Regions from separate parts of the Pedococcus aerophilus genome, predicted to be linked through region 1. Evidence: predicted binding sites of a transcription regulator. Region 1 holds the regulator's gene; each other region holds the start of a gene.

Region 1 (5,972 bases):
TCGCCCTGACCGGTCTCGCGGTCAGCGCTCCGCAGGCTGGCGCGGCCACCCTCTCCCGAGAGTGCAAGGCCAGCTCGATCGCCTGCATCTCGTTCTCCGGCTACGCGGGGAAGTCCGTCTGGGGCTATCCCGTGAACTCGACCGGCAACAACTGCGTCAACTACGCGGCGTACCGCCTGATGAAGAACGGCGTGAAGCAGCAGAGCTCCATGGGCAGCGGTGGGAGCTGGGCCACCAGCGCACGCGACCGCGGCATCCCCGTCGACAAGACCCCCGCCGTCGGGTCGATCGCGCAGTGGAACTACGGCAGCCACTACGCCCCCTCCAACGGGCACGTCGGGTACGTCGAGGAGGTCACGACCTCCTACATCGTCGTGTCGGACTCGGCGTGGAGCGGGTACTCCTCGCGCATGAAGATCCCCCGCGGCGATGCCAACTGGCCGAGCAACTTCCTGCACTTCAAGGACCAGCCGTACCAGCCACCCAAGTCCGGCAGCTTCCTCAAGGTGCGCGAGAACGGCGGCGTCTACCGGCTCGTCGGCCGCACGCCGGTGTTCGTCTCCACCTGGACCGCCTTCGGGGGGACCAAGGCGACGATGGCGATCTCCTCGACGGCCCTGGCCTCGCTGCCGGCGACGATCCCGGACGGCACCTTCATCCGGGGCGCCCAGCGCGGCGAGGTCTACCGCATGGCCGGCGGCGCACCCATCTTCGTCTCCGCGTGGGCCAATGTCGGGGGCACCAAGGGGTACACGACCGTCGACCAGGTGGCCATCGACAAGGCCGGCAGCGGGGGTGCCTACAACCGCATGCGCGCGCAGCCGGCCGACACGACGATGCTCACGACCACCAAGGGTGTGAAGTACCGGATGAAGGGTGGCGTCGCCTACTACTCGACGACCCTGCCCATCACCGAGCTCTCTCCGCCGGTGCTGGTGGACCACGTCGCGCTGAAGAACGCCACCACGACCGGAGCCCTGCGGTACCGGCACATCAAGGCCGTCAGGGTGCTCCCGAACATCGTGATCGGGTCCTGAGAGCAGGAGTGCCGACTCGCTCGGCGGTCACGTCCCGCCGTGTCGGGCTCAGCCGGCGGCGGGGATGAGCAGCGTCTGACCGGCGTGCACGTCGGACCCGGCCAGGTCGTTGGCGATCTGGATCTGCGCGACGGCCTCGTTGATCGGCAGCTGCGGCAGCTGCGTCGCCGCGACCTCGGAGAGGGTCTGGCCGGCCTGCACCGTCGTGGAGTGGTCGATGACCACTGCCGACGCACCGCCCGACAGCAGGCTGATCGCCAGCACCACGCCGACGACCACGACGGTCATCGTGACGGCCAGGCGTCCGGCGCGGGTAAGCCGCAACGGGGCGGCGGGACGGATGACGACGTCCTCACCCGTGGGCACCGAGACGAGCTGCGGGCGCACCGGCCGAACCGGCATACGCACGGGTGCGGGGGCGATGTCCCAAGCAACTGCTGCACTCATCTGGTCCTCCGTGGTGGTCATCTGGTCGACGCTCTTCGAACGGTTGTACGAAGTGCCTCTTGGTTGATTTCTAGCACGCTTGTTCGAACCGAGCAAGACACGCCTCGAACACATGTTTGGTACTGGCGTTCGAACGCCATACGCTGTGTCCATGCCTCAAGCACATCAGAGGCCACTGACAGTCACCCCTGTCACACGACCCAGCAGTCATTGATCAGCACCGGCAGACGCCACCTGACCTGCGGAAACGAGGAACCGGCATGAGCGAGGACAACGTCAAGGAGCTCCCCGACCGCGATCGGGGCGACGGTCTCACCGTCCGCCAGCGACGGGTCCTCGAGGTCATCCGCAACTCGGTCGACCGCCGCGGGTACCCGCCGAGCCTGCGCGAGATCGGCGAGGCCGTGGGCCTCACCTCCCCGAGCTCGGTGGCCCACCAGCTCTCGACGTTGGAGCGCAAGGGCTTCCTGCGCCGCGACCCCAACCGCCCCCGGGCGATCGAGGTCGTCTCCCCCGACTCGACGGCCGACATGCGCGGCTACCGCGGCGGCGCGAGCGTCGAGGACGAGACCGCGGTGTTCGACGAGACGGGCATGAACGACCGTCGCCCGGAGGCCTCCTACGTCCCGGTCCTGGGGCGGATCGCCGCCGGTGTGCCGATCCTCGCCGAGGAGACCGTCGAGGACGTCTTCCCGCTGCCGCGCCAGATCGTCGGCGAGGGACAGCTCTTCCTCCTGCAGGTCGTCGGTGAGTCGATGATCGACGCCGCGATCTGCGACGGCGACTGGGTCGTCGTGCGCCAGCAGCCGACCGCCGACAACGGCGACATCGTCGCGGCCATGCTCGACAACGAGGCGACGGTCAAGACGTTCAAGCGCAAGGACGGCAAGGTGTGGCTGATGCCGCACAACGACGCGTTCGAGCCCATCGACGGCGACCACGCGACGATCCTGGGCAAGGTCACCGCGGTCCTGCGCCGCGTCTGAGACCTTCCCACCCCGATCTCCCTCGGAGGTCGCCACGGACCGACCCCCGTGGCGACCTCCGAGTGGTTCTCACCGCACTCCGTGCGTGACACCCACCTCCGACGGGCTCCGAGTGGTTGGTCCGGCGCGGCAGTGGGTACGTTCGACACGAAAGGTGCGGCCCGGGGCAGTTCGGGCGGCCCGGCACCACGACAGCGAGGTTCGACGATGGCCAAGCACGACGAAGGCGACTACTCCGAGGCAGACCTGAGGGTCAAGGGCCAGAAGGACCACGCAGCAGGACCCACGGCGGTGGCGGTCTCGATGAAGCGGGCCATCGACCACATGGGGATCAAGCGCACCGCGCAGACCCTGCTCAAGCTCAACCAGGCCGAGGGCTTCGACTGCATGAGCTGCGCCTGGCCGGACCCCGACGTGGGCCACCGCCACGCGGCCGAGTTCTGCGAGAACGGCGCGAAGGCCGTGGCCGAGGAGGCCACCCGCGACCGGGCCACCCCCGAGTTCTTCGCCGAGCACAGCATCGCCGAGCTCGACACCCGCTCCGAGTACTGGCTCGGCCAGCAGGGCCGGATCACCCACCCGATGGTCAAGCGCCCCGGCGCCACGCACTACGAGCCCATCGAGTGGGACGAGGCCTTCGAGCTCATCGCCGCCGAGCTGCGCTCCCTGGCCAGCCCGGACGAGGCGACCTTCTACACCTCGGGTCGCACCTCCAACGAGGCCGCCTTCGCCTACCAGCTGTTCGTGCGTGCCTTCGGCACGAACAACCTGCCCGACTGCTCGAACATGTGCCACGAGTCCACGAGCATCGCGCTGCAGGAGTCGATCGGCATCGGCAAGGCCAGCGTCACCCTGGACGACGTCCACACCGCCTCGGTCATCGTCATCGCCGGGCAGAACCCCGGCACCAACCACCCGCGCATGCTCTCCGCCCTGGAGATCGCCAAGGAGAACGGCGCGAAGATCATCTCGATCAACCCGCTGCGCGAGGCCGGGCTGGTGCGGTTCAAGAACCCCCAGAAGCCCAGCGGCGTCATCGGGCACGGGACCGCCCTGTCCGACCTGCACCTGCCGGTCAAGGTCAACGGTGACCTGGCCCTCTTCCAGGCCATCGGCTCGCTGCTGGTCGAGTGGGACGCGCTGGACCACGAGTTCATCGACACCTACTCCACCGGGTTCGACCAGTGGCGCGAGCACGTCTCGGCGGTCGACTGGGACCACGTCATCGAGGTGACCGGCCTGTCGCGCGAGCTCATCACCGAGGCGGCGCAGATGCTCCGCGGCTCGACCCGCACGGTCTACTGCTGGGCGATGGGCCTGACGCAGCACCGCAACGGTGTCGCGACCATCAAGGAGGTCGTCAACCTCGCCCTGGCCCAGGGCAACATCGGGCGCGAGGGCGCCGGGCTGCTGCCCGTCCGTGGCCACTCCAACGTGCAGGGCGACCGCACGATGGGGATCTGGGAGCGCCCGCCGGCACACTTCCTCGACGCGCTCCAGAAGGAGTTCGGCTTCGACCCGCCGCGTGAGCACGGCCTCGACGTCGTCGACTCGCTGCGCGCGATGCGCGACGGCAAGGTCCAGTTCTTCATGGCCCTCGGCGGCAACTTCGTCCAGGCCGTGTCCGACACCGACACCGCAGTGGCTGCCATGCGCAAGCTCCGGCTCACCGTGCAGGTGTCGACCAAGGTCAATCGCTCCCACCTCGTCTGTGGCGAGACCGCGCTGATCCTGCCGACCAAGGGCCGCACCGAGAAGGACGTCCAGGCCAGCGGCGACCAGTGGATCTCGGTCGAGGACTCCACCTGCTCGGTGCACGCCTCCCGTGGTCCGCTCGAGCCGGCCTCACCGCAGCTCAAGTCCGAGGTCGACATCGTCACCCGCATCGCCGAGGCCACCCTCGGGGACCAGTACGACCTGCAGTGGAAGGCGATGCGCGACGACTACCGCGTCATCCGTCGCCACATCTCGCGCGTCGTTCCCGGCTGCGAGGACTACGAGGTCAACGTCCGTCGTCCCGGCGGCATGATCATGCCGCACCCGCCGCGCGACTCACGGACCTTCGACACGAAGTCGGGGCTGGCCGAGTTCGTCGCCTCCCCCATCGAGGTCGTCCACGTCCCCGAGGGTCACGTGCTGCTGCAGACGATGCGCAGCCACGACCAGTACAACACCACCATCTACGGGCTCAGCGACCGCTACCGCGGCATCGAGGGCGGCCGCAAGGTGATCTTCCTGCACCCCGACGACATCACCGCCTTCGGCCTGCAGGACGGTCAGCTCGTCGACATCACGACGCGGTGGCTCGAGGACGACGTCGTCCGTCGCGTGCACGGCTTCCGGGTGGTCTCCTACGACACCCCTCGCGGTTCGGCGGCTGCCTACTACCCCGAGACCAACCCGTTGGTCCCGTTGGACTCCACCGCGATCGGCAGCAACACCCCCACGTCGAAGTCCGTCGTGGTGTCCCTGACGCCGTCCGCCGGTGAGCACACCGGTGGGAGCGACGCGGCCGCCGACTCCGACGCCGCGACGCAGGACGCCACCGGCGCCGACTGGAGCCACAAGAAGCAGCCGCAGCCGGAGCACCTGTCCTGACCCGAGCGGTGCCTCGGGACGTACGGCGCGTCAGTCGCCGAGCGTCTCGAGGTACCGGCTCAGGCGCTCGGTGATGTCGTCGGTGGCGCGGGCCTCGTCCCACAGCTCCCACCACTCGTTGTCCTCCGGGCGCAGGGCGCGGTGGAGCGCCTTCGTGGCCAGGTCCTCGAGGCCCTCGTCGACCTCGATGGGCTCGTCCTCGATCCACCGCGGCAGGTAGGGCTCCCGGATCGCGCTCTCGAAGTCGTCGCTGGCCGCCACCACGACCGCCGCGGCGATCGCCTCGGCCATCTCCGGCGCCTCGATGTAGGCCCGTGACCCGACGACGCGGCCCATGGCGTGCTCCACCTTGGCCCGACGTTCGTCCGGCCCGGCGTCCTCGAGCGCATCGAGGAAGTCCAGCGCGTCGTCGTTCTCGAACGGTCCCGTCCCGGTAGCTCCCATACCGGCCTCCTTGTGGTCGGTCGTGCAGCGGCTCGACAGCCTGACCCGACGAGCGTGCCAACAGATCCCCACGACACGCCAGTGGTCGTTCGGTCGATTCGGGACTAGTCCGGACGGGGTGGGACGTCCCGCCTCGCCGGGTCTAGCCTCGAGGTGCAGGGAACCCCGATCCTTCGGGAGGACCACGTGCGAACACCCCGCCCTTGTCCGGACGCAGTGTCTGCTCATCGTGCGCCACGCAGGCGCCGGTTCGGTGTCGTGGTGCTCGTCGTCTCCTGCGCCGTCGCCCTGGTCGCCTGCGCGCACGGCACCCCTGTCGTGACGGACCGCGGCGCCCGCCCGACGGTCACCACGGCCTCCGTCCAACCGGCAGGGACGTCCACGGGTGACCCCGCCCACCCGGTGGGGGTCGTCGCGATCGGCCACTCGGGCCTGACCGGTTTCCGCTCGGACCCGGCCA
Region 2 (5,972 bases), 210 kb from region 1:
ACGTGGGCGCTGGCGTCAAGGCCGAGGATGTCGAGCTCGGCCCGGACGCGTTCGGGACCGGTGAGCTCCGGCAGGCCGGTGCCCGAGGTGAGCTCGGGCCGGTCGCCGAGGTCGAGGGTGAGCTGGGTCGGCTGCTCCGACGCCGCCGTCACCGGCAGCGCGGCCTGCGACTGCCCTGCCGCGAGCGCCCGCACCCCTGACCCGTCACTCACGCCGGCGTCCGGGGACCGTCCGCCGACGGGTATGCCGCGCCCACCCCTGCCGCGCCGGGGCGCTGCACGCTTGGCCGACCGGTCCAGGGCCCGGCCGTAGCGGTCGAGCTCGGCGACGTGCAGCAGGAGGTCACGACGGGTGGTGCGGCCGCGGCGCCCGAGGCCGCCACTGCCCATCCCCCGTGAGCCCAGGACACCTCCCCCTGAGGTGGAGCCGGTGCTGGACCCCGAGCCTGACCGGTCGCCGGAGCCATGGTTCGAGCCGTCGCCTGAGCCGTCGCCGGAGTCATCGCCGGAGTCATCGCCCGACCTCGCCCCGGGTCTGGTGCCCCAGCCGCTGCCTCCGGGTCGCGGGGCTCCCCCCGGACCACCCAGCGACCCCATGCCGTAGAGGGAGTCGAACCCGCCGGCGAGCACGAGGCGCTCGGCGACCGGCCGCGAGACGTGCGCCCGGTGCCAGAAGTCGGCGAGACCGGCGTAGGGCTGGCCCGCGACGATCCGGGCCACCTCGGCGTCGCTGATCCCCCGCACGTCGGCCAGGGACAGCCGGATGCCGTAGCCCCGGGCGTCGGGGAGGTCGGGGTGGGCCGGCTCGGGAACGGACCAGCCCCACGACGGCTCGTCGAAGTCCTGCACCTGCGGGTCCGTGGCGAGGTCGTCGAGGCGCTCGACACGGTAGGCGCCGGTCGAGGCGTTGACGTCCAGCCCGAGCACCGCGATGCCGAGCGAGCGGGCGTCGTCGAGGATCAGCCGCTTGGGGTACATGCCCGGGTCGTGGGTGAGCACCCCGGACAGGAATGCCGCCGGGTGGTGGGTCTTCAGCCACGCCGAGTGGTAGGTCGGCAGGGCGAAGGCCGCAGCGTGGGCCTTGCAGAACCCGAACGACGCGAAGGCCTTGAGCACCGCCCAGATCCGGTCCACGTCGGCCGGGCTGTAGCCACGTGCCAGCGCGGCAGGTCGCCACCAGGCCTCGATCTCCACCTGACCTCGAGGGGTGCCGAGGGTGCGGCGGACCTCGTCGGCCTGGGCCAGCGAGACCCCGGTCGTCTCGGCGACGATCATCAGCACCTGCTCGTGGAAGACCACGACCCCCTCGGTCTCCCGGAGCGCCTCGATGAGCGTGGGGTGCAGGTAGCTGACCTCCTTCCAGCCGTGCCGGGCCTCGAGGAAGGGCGTGATCATGTCGGACTTGACCGGGCCGGGCCGGAACAGCGAGATGTCGATGACGAGGTCCTCGAAGCGCTCCGGGCCGAACTTGCCGATCAGCTCGCGCTGGCCGGGGCTCTCGATCTGGAAGCAGCCGAGGGTGTGGGCCGTGCGGATCAGCCGGAACGTCGCCTCGTCGTCGAGCGGCACCTGTCGCTGGTCGTCGAGGTCGACCTCCACCCCGTCGACCCGCTGCACCTCCTGTACCGCGTGCGCCATCGCCGACTGCATGCGGATGCCCAGCACGTCGAGCTTGAGCAGGCCGAGGGCCTCGACGTCGTCCTTGTCGAACTGGCTCATCGGGAACCCCAGCCAGCTCGCCTCCACCGGGGTGCGGTCGAGCAGCCGGCCGTTGGAGAGCACCACGCCGCACGGGTGCAGCGCGATGTGGCGCGGGAGTCCGTCGAGTCGCTCGACGAGGTCGAACAGGACCCGCATCCGGGGGCTGTCCAGCCCACGCGAGCGCAGCTCGGGCAGCTCGGCGATGGCGCTGCGGGCGTCCCTGGCCCTGATGTGCGGGAAGGCCTTGGCGATCTCGTCGATCTCGCTCGGCGGCAGGCCGAGGGCTGCCCCCACGTCGCGGATCGCGTGGCGCACCTTGTAGGTGTCCATCATCGAGACGCAGGTGACGCGCTCCCCACCGAACCGGTCGAGGATGCGTTCGTAGACCTCGGTGCGACGGGCGGACTCCACGTCGATGTCGATGTCGGGCAGCTCGGCCCGCAGCGGCGAGCAGAACCGCTCCATGAGCAGGTTGTAGCGGATCGGGTCGACCCCGCTGATGCCGAGCAGGTAGTTGACCAGCGACCCTGCGCCGGACCCGCGCGCGGCGACGCGGACCCCCATCCCGCGGATGAGGTCGACGACCTCGGCGACGGTGAGGAAGTAGGTGGGGTAGCCCAGCTCGGCGATGACCTTGAGCTCCTCGGTGAGCCGGCGCTCGACCGCAGCGAACTCCTTCTCCCCCACTCCCGGGTAGCGGGTCGCGACAGCCGCGCGGCAGCGCTCCTCCAACCTCGCCTGCGGGCTCTCCCCGGGCCCGATCCCCAGCGTGTGCGGCTCCGGGAGCTGCACCGAACCGATGCCCAGGTCGTGCCGGGCGTTCTGCGCGCAGCCCAACCCCAGCGCCAGGGTGCGCCGGAGCAGCTCGTCGGCGCGACCGCGCTCGCCGCCGGTGACGTCGAGCGCGATGGAGTACATCGTCGGGGTGGCGGCGAGGTGGGCGGCATCGGTGACCCGGTCGAGGTGACGGGTGTCGAGGGCGACGAGGCGGCGGGCCGCGTCGAGCAGGTCGACCACGGCCGACTCCCCCGGGTCGACGTGGCGCACCGCGGCGGTGAGCACCGCGGGCACCCCCTGCTCGTCGGCCAGGCCGAGCATCCGACGGGCGTGCCCACGCGAGGCCGGGGTGCCCTCGGGCCCGCCGTGGCAGACCACCTCGAGGACGACCGCGCCCTCGGGCAGCCGTCGGCGCCAGGCGTCGAGCAGGACCCGCGCGCGGTCGACGCGCTTGGCCAGCAGGGCCCGGCCCACGTCGGAGTCGGGTCCGAGCAGGACGACCAGCGGGCTGGCGTGGTCACGGCTGGACCTGCGGTCGCCACCGCGCCAGCACCCGGCGGCGACGACGGCGGCCGAGGTCACCGGGACGCCCCGCTCCCCGCGCAGGTGGGTCTCGGTCACCAAGCGGCACAACGCCGCCCAGCCGACTCCGTCCGGCACGCCGGCCGCCCGCCCCCGGGCCAGCACCGTGACCCGCGGGTGGCGGGGATCGCGGTCCGCGCCGCCCCGGGCCGGGATCCGCGGCGACCGGACGGCACCGGAGCCACCTCGAGGTCCACCGTCATCGTCGCCGGGGGCGTCCGGCCCCACGGCGAGGTCGACCCCGAGGACCGGGGCGATCCCGGCCGCGCTTGCCGCCTGGACGAAGCGGACCGCGCCGTAGAGACCGTCGCGGTCGGTCAGTGCGAGGATCGGCTGCCGGTGCTGGGCGGCGCGCTCGACGAGGGCCTCCGGGGTGGAGGTGCCGTAACGCATCGAGAACCCCGAGGCGACGTGCAGGTGCACGAACTCCGTCGCCGCACCGGGGACGGCGCTCATGGCGCGGCGCGGGTCGGGACGGGTCCACCGGCGAGCGCGGTGGGCACGAGCACCTCGTCGTGCCCACCGGGGTGCACGGGCAGCCCGAGGCTGCGGCAGACCAGGTCGAGGAACACCTCGGCCTGGCGGATCAGGTCGTCGGCCTCACGGGCGCTGTGGGGCAGGCTGCGGCGGGCCGCGACGAGCTCGAAGAACTCGGCCCACTCCGCGAGCTCGGGAGCGACCGTCGGCAGCAGCTCCCACAGCGAGCGCGGACCGCAGTGGCCGTCGGGGGTGGCCCGAGCCGCCACCAGGGCGGCGGCAGCACGCAGCGCACCGAGCTGGGCCTGCAGGTAGCGCTGGGACACCTCCTGGGTCTGGCAGGCCTCGAGCAGGGAGTGCCGGGACCGGTCGAGCAGGTCGAGGCTCGCTCCGGCGCTGCGCGTGGTGCCGACCGCGGACGTGATCGTCATGGCAGTCATGTCAGTCCGCCACCCGCAGCAGGCGCCAGCGCAGGCCGAGGTCCTGGTGGTCGGCGCCGAGGTCGTAGACCCCGACGGCGGCGCAGCGTCCGGCACTGGCCTCCACCCGCCACACCTGGCGCTCCCGGGCGGCGGCGAGGACGTCGCCGCTGCCCTGCTCACGTGCTTCGCGCCACCAGGGTCGGCGCTCCTGCCAGCGGTCGAGGACGGCCCGCACGACATAGAGCCGACCGCGCCACACGAAGGCCTCGGGCTCGGGGACGGCGGGACCACCCTGGCCGGGATCCCCCGCGGTGGCACCGCCCTGGACGGGACCGCCCGGGGTGGCAGCGATGCCAACGGCACCGACTGCCTGTTGGCGGACCTCGATGGGTTCTTCGTACTGGCGCACCACGAGCAGGCCTCCTTCGTCACGGCAGGATGAGATGGTGTGGCTCTGGCCCTGCAGGGGCGGGGTCGAGGCGCCCGCTGCGGGCCAGAGCCCCACGGTGGTCCTTGGCGCGGGCTGCAGGTGGCGGGAGTCGTCCGCCCTGCTGCGCCCCACCCTTCGATGGAACCTTCGAACAGATGTTCGAATAGAAGAACCGTACACCCGGCCTCGGACAGCGCGTCAAGGCCGATCGGCGCGTCGGCGCACCCGGGCGCGTCGGCACCGGGCGCAGCGCTGGTGGCTGTCGGCCACCCGCCCTAGGCTCCGGACATGAGCCCGCTCGAGCCGGTGGCTCCCACCCCCGCGGACACCCCCGCGACCATGCCTGCGATCACGCCCGAGACGACACCAGCAACCACACCCGCGAGCATCTCCGCGAGCATCCCCGCGACCACCCCGGCTTCGACCTCTGCACCCCCGGCGGCGACCTCTGCGACCACACCCGCCACCGGCCCCGGTCGCGACCTCACCGGGCACCCCGCCGTCCAGCGCGTGCTGGCCACCCTCGCCGTGCACAGCGTGGAGCCAGAGCTCCTCAGCCTGCCCGACGCCGTCCGCACCGCTGCCGCCGCCGCTGCGGCGATCGGGGTGACCCCGGCCGAGATCGCCAACTCCCTGATCTTCCGCGCGCACGACGAGCAGGGCACGATCACCCCGCTGCTCGTCCTCACCTCCGGCGCCCACCAGGTCGACCTCGTCAAGATCGCCGACCTCCTCGACGGTGTCGACCACGTCGACCGGGCCGACGCCGACTTCGTCAGGGCCGCCACCGGCTTCGCCATCGGCGGGGTCGCCCCTGTCGGCCACCCCGAGCCGATCCGGACCATCGTCGACGTCTCACTGAGCCGCTACCGCCACGTCTGGGCCGCGGCAGGCCACAGCCACACCGTCTACCGCACCACCTACGAAGAGCTCCTGCGCGTCACTGCCGGGCACGCCATCGAAGTGGCCTGACCGCGCACTCGGGACGGAGACTCAGGTCCGGTGCGCCTCGTGGATGCACAGGACGTTCCCGTCGGGGTCGACGAACCACGCGGCCCGCTCCCCCGCGAGGTCCGCGATGTGGCCCTCGGTCTGCAACCCCGGCAGGTCGTAGTCCTCGAAGACCACACCCCGCCCCTCGAGCTCGGTGATCTCGGCGGCGACGTCCGGCACCTCCCAGGTCAGGGCGGTGCTCGGGTTCTGTGAACCACCCTCCCTCGGCAGCAGCATGAGGACCGTCCCGCCGCTGAGCTCGTACATCAGACTGCCCTCGGCGTTCGTCCCCTGGAACGGCAGGCCCAGCCGGTCGGAGTAGAACTCCTTCGCGCGATCGATGTCCGTCACGGGGAGCATCGTCGCTACTGCACTCATGGCCAGTGACATCACCAGCACCTCCTTCAGGCACCCTCCAGCCTCCTCCCCGTCCGCGCCCTGGCGATCCACCAAAGTGGTGATCGCTCTGCGCCAGAATGGGCGACATGACCAGACCCAGGCCCGTCGAGTGCTGGCTCACCGACATGGACGGCGTGCTCGTCCACGAGGAGAGCGCGATCCCAGGGGCCGCCGAGTTCCTCGCCGCCCTCA
Region 3 (5,972 bases), 300 kb from region 1:
GGACACCTCCCGCCACACGAAGGAGTGGAACGTCGACCCGGACCGGTGGGAGCGTTCGGTCGCCGACTTCGTCAGCAGCTAGCGAGTTCAGCCGGCCACGGCGTGGATCTGCCTGGGCGGTGGGGCTTCCGCGAACTATCGCGTGGGGGCGTCGAGGCTGAGTCGTCATTCCCAGGGAATGAGGCCTTCGGAGATGATGACGAGTCCGGCTCCGGAGGATGTGGTCCTGCGCCTGGTTGGGGTGCGGGGTGTGCGGGTGGGTTGTCCGGGTGGTCTGGTGCGGGCGAGTTCGGGGTGGTCGATCTCGAGGTCGGAGGGGAGCTCGATGTCGTTCCAGCTGGCGTTGCCGCCGGTGGGTGGTCGGTAGGTGCCGGCCGGGACGGTCGGGTCGCCGCCGGGTGGTGGTGCTGTCTCGTCGGGTCGGGGTGGGCGGATGGGTAGCCCGTACCGGTTGACCACGGTCAGTCCGTCGGGTCGGTCGGGGTCGCCGGTGATCTGGTAGTCGCCACGGTCGATGCCGTCGTGGTGCCTGGTGCACAACGAGATCTGGTTGGTCGTGTCGGTGGTGCCGCCGTCGGCCCAGGGGTGCAGGTGGTGGATCTCGACGAAGCCGGTGTTGGTGGTGGGGCAGCCGGGGAACCGGCAGCCTCGGTCGCGGTCGAGGACCAGGCGTCGGGAGCGTTCGGGCAGGATCCGCATCGACCGCCCGACCGAGACCGGTCGCCCTTGGGTTTCCCAGACGGGTTGGACCACGCCATCCGACACGAAGCGCCCGAGCAGCCGCTTGGGGATCGCGTGCCCGCCGGTGACCCAGGCACCATTGGTGTCCAGGTGCAGGTACACCCGGTAGTGCGCCGCCCGTGAGGTCGACGTCATTGAGGCCAGGGACCGGTTGGCCATCTCCTCGAGCGCGTCGGCATAGGTCGGCAGCCCAGCATGCTGGTCAAGGAGCTGGTCCCTGTCGGTCGGAGAGTCGCTGGTGCTGTTGTCGGTCTCACGGCGGCGGAGGGTGAACAACGCGTCCTTGGCCTCCTTCACGGCCTGTTCGACCAGCGCGCCGATGGTCGCGGGCGCGGAGTACCGCAGCTGGAACCGACCATCAGCGTCGTACGTCATGGTCAGCTCGGGCCGCGCACAGGCCCGCTGCTCCGCGACCGAGGCCTTCGCGGCGTCGTGCTCTTCCCTCACCAGGGCGCGGGCGTCTGGCGCGGTGATGGTCGCTGCTGGTCCGTCGTCGCCCGGTTCGGGTACTGGATCGGCAGGGAAGGCGTGCATCCGGACCGCACGACGTAGCTGGGGCACGGTTGCTTCGCGGGCGAATCGGGTCAGCGACTTCTGGTGACTCGTGGGCACATTGCGGGCCAGGACCGCGACCTGGTCCAGGGACAGCTCACCGGCAGACAGTGCAGTCCCGGCGTCGGTCAGCTCCGACCGGCGCCGAGCCACAGCGACGATGTCGGCGGCGTGGGCAGGGGCCAACCCGGCCCGGACCACCAGGTAGTGCTCGGGGGACTTGAACCCGCCCTCACCCCAGTGACCGCCGGTCATGACCTCGTCGATGATGTCGACCAGCTCCGCCTGCACCCGGTTCAACTGTCCTGCAACGGCGGCGGTCCGGTCCCACAGGGCCCGGTTCCGCACACCCCAGCTGCCCGGCGCGAGTGCGTCGGGGACGGTGCTGAGGGGAGCGGTCGACATACCTCAATCGTACAGGTGTTCGAACTCATCGGGAAGAGAAGTCCACAATTGAAGTACGCGAGTTCGCCCACAGCAGAACAGAATTGGGCACCGTCGGACAGCCGCGATCAGAGATCTAGCGGCCCACGCGCCATCGACCGAGGACCGTCCCGTCCTCCTCCAGGAGAAGCATGGGCGTCAGGGCCACGTCGAGGTCCGGCCCTCCGGCGATCCGGCCGTGGTCGCCGCCGACGAGGGTGGGTGCCCAGGTGAGGTCGACCTCGTCAACGACTCCGGCCTCGAGCATGGTGGCGAACAGCGACGGACCACCCTCGGACAGGATGCTCCGAAATCCCTTTTCCTCCAGCGCCTGACGAGCCGCCACGAGGTCGACGCGTTCACCGCCGGTGACGATCACGTTGCTCTCACCGAGGACCCCCTTGGCAGCCTCCACCTTCTCCGCAGCCGCGTGCTCGCAGGTGATCATCAGCGCTGCGCCCTGAGGAGACGTCATGGCGGCCACGGTCGGCGGCAGCTCTCCCCGGTTGCTGACCACGGCCAGGACCGGCGCGTCCGGGTCCTCGTCTTGGAGCGCTGGATACCCCTCTGCCCGAACGGTTCCCGCGCCGACGACCACGACGTCCGCGAGCTGACGCAGCACCGAGAAGACGCGGAAGTCCGCAGGCGTGTTGATGCTCCCGGAGCGGCCGTCGGCACCGGTGACGGCACCGTCGAGGGAAGCCACGAAGTTGACGCGCAGCCACGCTCGGTCGGCCGGCACGGCATACACCTCACGCAGGGCGGCCTCATCGAGGTCGCTGGAGCCGGCGTCCGCCGAGGACGACGAGGACGACGAGGACGACGAGGGCAGACCGGTCTCGTTGAGCAGCAGGCGCATGGCGCGAAGTCTGCCTCACCTAGGCTTCCTGCGTGCCCTCCTCGTTGACCGACCGCTCACCGAAGCTCGACCGCGAACGGTTGGTGCGCGACCTCGTGCCCCCGCCGAGGTTCGACGCCGAACGGTTCTCGACCTACCGCCCCGACCCCGCCGAGCCCAGCCAGTCCGCGGCCGTCGAGCGGCTCGAGGCGTATGCCGCGTCGCTGGGTGCCGCGCGCGGCGGCACCGGCCTCTTCGGGCGGCGCAAGAAGCGTCCGCAGGCGGGGCGCGGGATCTACCTCGACGGCGGGTTCGGTGTCGGCAAGACGCACCTGCTGGCGAGCCTGTGGCACGAGGCGGACGGGCCCAAGTCCTTCGGCACCTTCGTTGAGTACACGAACCTCGTCGGGGCACTGGGATTCGCGCAGACGGTCGAGGCGCTCAGCGGTCACACCCTCGTCTGCATCGACGAGTTCGAGCTCGACGACCCCGGTGACACCGTCCTCATGGCCACGCTGCTCGCCCGGCTGACCGAGGCAGGGGTGTCGCTGGCTGCCACGAGCAACACCCTGCCCGACGCGCTGGGGGAGGGACGGTTCGCGGCGGAGGACTTCCTGCGCGAGATCCAGGCCCTGGCCTCACGGTTCGACGTCCTCACGGTGGACGGACCCGACTACCGGCACCGCGACACGGTCGACAGCCCACCGCCGTTGACCGAGGACGAGGTCCGCGCAGCCGGTCAGCGCGAGGGTGCCGTCCTCGACCACTTCGTCGACGTGACGCGGCACCTGTCGACGGTCCACCCGAGTCGCTACCGCACGCTTCTCGACGGGGTCAGCGCGATCGCCTGGACCCACGTGCGGCCCGTCACTGACCAGGCGGTGGCCCTGCGCCTCGTCGTCCTCGCCGACCGCCTGTACGACGCGGACATCCCGGTGTTCGCCAGCGGCCAACCACTGGGCCAGGTGTTCTCCGAGGAGATGCTCGCCGGCGGGTACCGGAAGAAGTACTACCGGGCCATCTCCCGACTCACAGCCCTCGCGCGCGGTGACGACCGGTGACAGGATGCCGAGATGGCGAAGAAGGACAAGAAGTCCACCAAGTCCGGCAAGTCCACGAAGGCCGAGCTCAAGGCCGCCCTGGCCAAGGAGGTCTCGGCGAAGAAGGCCGTCAGGGCCACCAAGAACCCGAAGGCTGAGCCGGCCGAGGTCGCGCCCCTGTCCCCGGTGTCGTTCAGTGAGGCTCTCAGGGCCCGTGAGGGCTTCGTCCTCGCCGAGTGCGACCCGCGGTCGACTCCTGCCTTCGACGGCGACAAGGTCGCCGGGAAGCAGGCCCTCGACCTGAGGGCGGGGGAGATCGGCGAGTTCCAGGAACGGCTGTACGCCGAGGCCAAGATGAACGGCACCCGGTCCCTGCTGCTCGTCGTGCAGGGCATGGACACCTCCGGCAAGGGCGGCATCATGCGCCACGTCGTCGGCCACATGGACCCACAGGGCGTGCGCTACACAGCGTTCAAGGCACCGTCGCTGGAGGAGCGTCGCCACCCGTTCCTCTGGCGCATCCGCAACGCGTTGCCGAACCCCGGTCAGATCGGGGTCTTCGACCGCTCGCACTACGAGGACGTCCTCATCGTCCGCGTCCACGACCTCGTGCCCAAGGCGACGTGGTCGCGCCGGTACGCGCAGATCAACGCCTTCGAGGAGAAGGCCGTCGCCGAGGGGACCACGATCGTCAAGGTGATGCTGCACATCTCCTCGGACGAGCAGAAGGCGCGGCTGACCGAGCGCCTCGAGCGACCCGACAAGCAGTGGAAGTACAACCCCGGCGACGTCGACGAGCGCCTCGAGTGGCCGCACTACCAGGAGGCCTACCAGGCCGTCCTCGACCGCACGTCGACCGACGCCGCCCCGTGGCACGTCGTCCCCGCCGACCGGAAGTGGTACGCCCGGCTCGCCGTGCAGAGCCTGGTGCTGGAGCACCTCGAGGCGATGGATCCGCAGTGGCCCGCCGTCGACTACGACGTCGAGGCCGAGCAGGAGCGGTTGCGCATCACCTGACACCGCAGCGATGAGTTGGGAGGCGGCGGCGGGTCGGTATGTGTGGAGGCGGTAGCAACCCGCTGCTGCCACTGAGCGAAAGGAGCTGGGCATGCTCAGCGACTCGAAGGCATTCAGCGGATTCTCGGCCGACGACATCGAGGCGGCGCGTGCCTTCTACGGCGGCGTCCTCGGTCTCGAGGTGAGCGAGCAGATGGGCATCCTCACGCTGCACCTCGGCGGTGGACACCGCGCGACCATCTACCCGAAGCCCGACCACGTGCCCGCAGGCTTCACCGTCCTGAACTTCCCCGTCGCCGACATCGAGGCGGCCGTCGGCGCTCTCACCGACGCCGGCGTGCAGTTCGAGAAGTACGAGGGGACGCCGATGGCGACCGACGACAACGGGATCTTCCGCGGTGGCGGCCCGCTGATCGCGTGGTTCACCGACCCGGCCGGCAACGTCCTCTCGGTGATCCAGGACTAGCGGATCCAGGACCAACGGATCCAGGACCAACGGATCCAGGACCAACGGTTCAGAGCTGGCGCAGCCCTGGCGGCGCCGGGGCGTGGCCGAACCCCCAGAGCAGGACCCAGACGGCGATCGCGCAGATCGTCAGCAGCACGAAGCCGCCGGCCACCATGGCGGCAGGGCCGGGTTTGCGGATGGGGCGGATCCACACCTCGTGCTGTGGCCGCGGCGCCGGCGCGCCGAGCATGGCACCGCCGCACGCTGAGAGCACGACGATCGGGGCGCCGATGTAGAGCAGCGGGTCGAGGACGTCCATGTAGTTGAGGCCCTTCATCGCTGCAGGCAGCAGGACGACGAGCGCCGCAGTCACGGCACCGAGGAAGAGCCCGATCAAGGCTCCCCGTCCGGGTTGACCTCTCATGCTGCCGAGTATGCGGCCGCCGTGCGTCCGCGTCGATCATCCGTTCGTGGGTGGCGCGCCTCGGTCAAGTGGCGAACGCCCGCTCGACCAGGCCCACCGCTGCTGTCGAGCTGAGGCCCGCGTCGAGCGTCCCGAACGTCACGCCGTGGTCACCACCGAGACGGCTGGCGATGAAGGCGTCCGCGACGACCGCCGGGGCGTGCTGGGCCAGCAGGGCGGCCTGCAGCGTGAGGGCGAGCCGCTCGACCAACGTGCGGGCACTCGCCTGCGCGTCCGGGTCAGAGGCCCGGGCCAGGACGTCCGGCAGCGCGGCGATCGCCTGGTCCAGTGCCGGATGGTGACCGCGGGCGCGGCGGACCTCGTCGAGGTAGGCCTCGACCGATGCGGGTTCACGGCTGGCGGCCCGCAGGACGTCGAGGGCGTTGACGTTTCCCGAGCCTTCCCAGATCGAGTTGAGCGGCGCCTCGCGGTACAGCCGGGCAAGGCCGT

The links. The regulator LexA, encoded in region 1, represses DNA repair genes until DNA is damaged. The targets are predictions, from matches to a motif close to TCGAACANNTGTTCGA.
Region 2: ABD286_RS03105 (DUF6504 family protein) is a predicted target of LexA. The motif match lies at 4,536-4,551, and genes of this name have one in related genera.
Region 3: ABD286_RS02690 (HNH endonuclease signature motif containing protein) is a predicted target of LexA. The motif match lies at 1,706-1,721, and genes of this name have one in related genera.

The regions. Positions count from the first base shown of each region.
Region 1 is NZ_BAAARN010000001.1:876,214-882,185, forward strand. Features, by position in the region: gene ABD286_RS04030 (CHAP domain-containing protein) at 1-1,037, shown strand, start outside; gene ABD286_RS04035 (LysM peptidoglycan-binding domain-containing protein) at 1,086-1,505, opposite strand; gene lexA (transcriptional repressor LexA) at 1,745-2,470, shown strand; gene ABD286_RS04045 (FdhF/YdeP family oxidoreductase) at 2,678-5,068, shown strand; gene ABD286_RS04050 (DUF4259 domain-containing protein) at 5,099-5,512, opposite strand; gene ABD286_RS04055 (SGNH/GDSL hydrolase family protein) at 5,774-5,972, shown strand, end outside.
Region 2 is NZ_BAAARN010000001.1:664,740-670,711, forward strand. Features, by position in the region: gene ABD286_RS03095 (DNA polymerase III subunit alpha) at 1-3,515, opposite strand, end outside; gene ABD286_RS03100 (SAV_6107 family HEPN domain-containing protein) at 3,512-3,976, opposite strand; gene ABD286_RS03105 (DUF6504 family protein) at 3,978-4,520, opposite strand; gene ABD286_RS03110 (YbaK/EbsC family protein) at 4,677-5,360, shown strand; gene ABD286_RS03115 (VOC family protein) at 5,382-5,771, opposite strand; gene ABD286_RS03120 (HAD-IIA family hydrolase) at 5,867-5,972, shown strand, end outside.
Region 3 is NZ_BAAARN010000001.1:571,473-577,444, reverse strand. Features, by position in the region: gene ABD286_RS02695 (alpha/beta hydrolase family protein) at 1-82, shown strand, start outside; gene ABD286_RS02690 (HNH endonuclease signature motif containing protein) at 166-1,698, opposite strand; gene ABD286_RS02685 (dihydrofolate reductase family protein) at 1,814-2,575, opposite strand; gene zapE (cell division protein ZapE) at 2,608-3,615, shown strand; gene ABD286_RS02675 (polyphosphate kinase 2 family protein) at 3,628-4,611, shown strand; gene ABD286_RS02670 (VOC family protein) at 4,703-5,077, shown strand; gene ABD286_RS02665 (hypothetical protein) at 5,127-5,483, opposite strand; gene ABD286_RS02660 (acyl-CoA dehydrogenase family protein) at 5,548-5,972, opposite strand, start outside.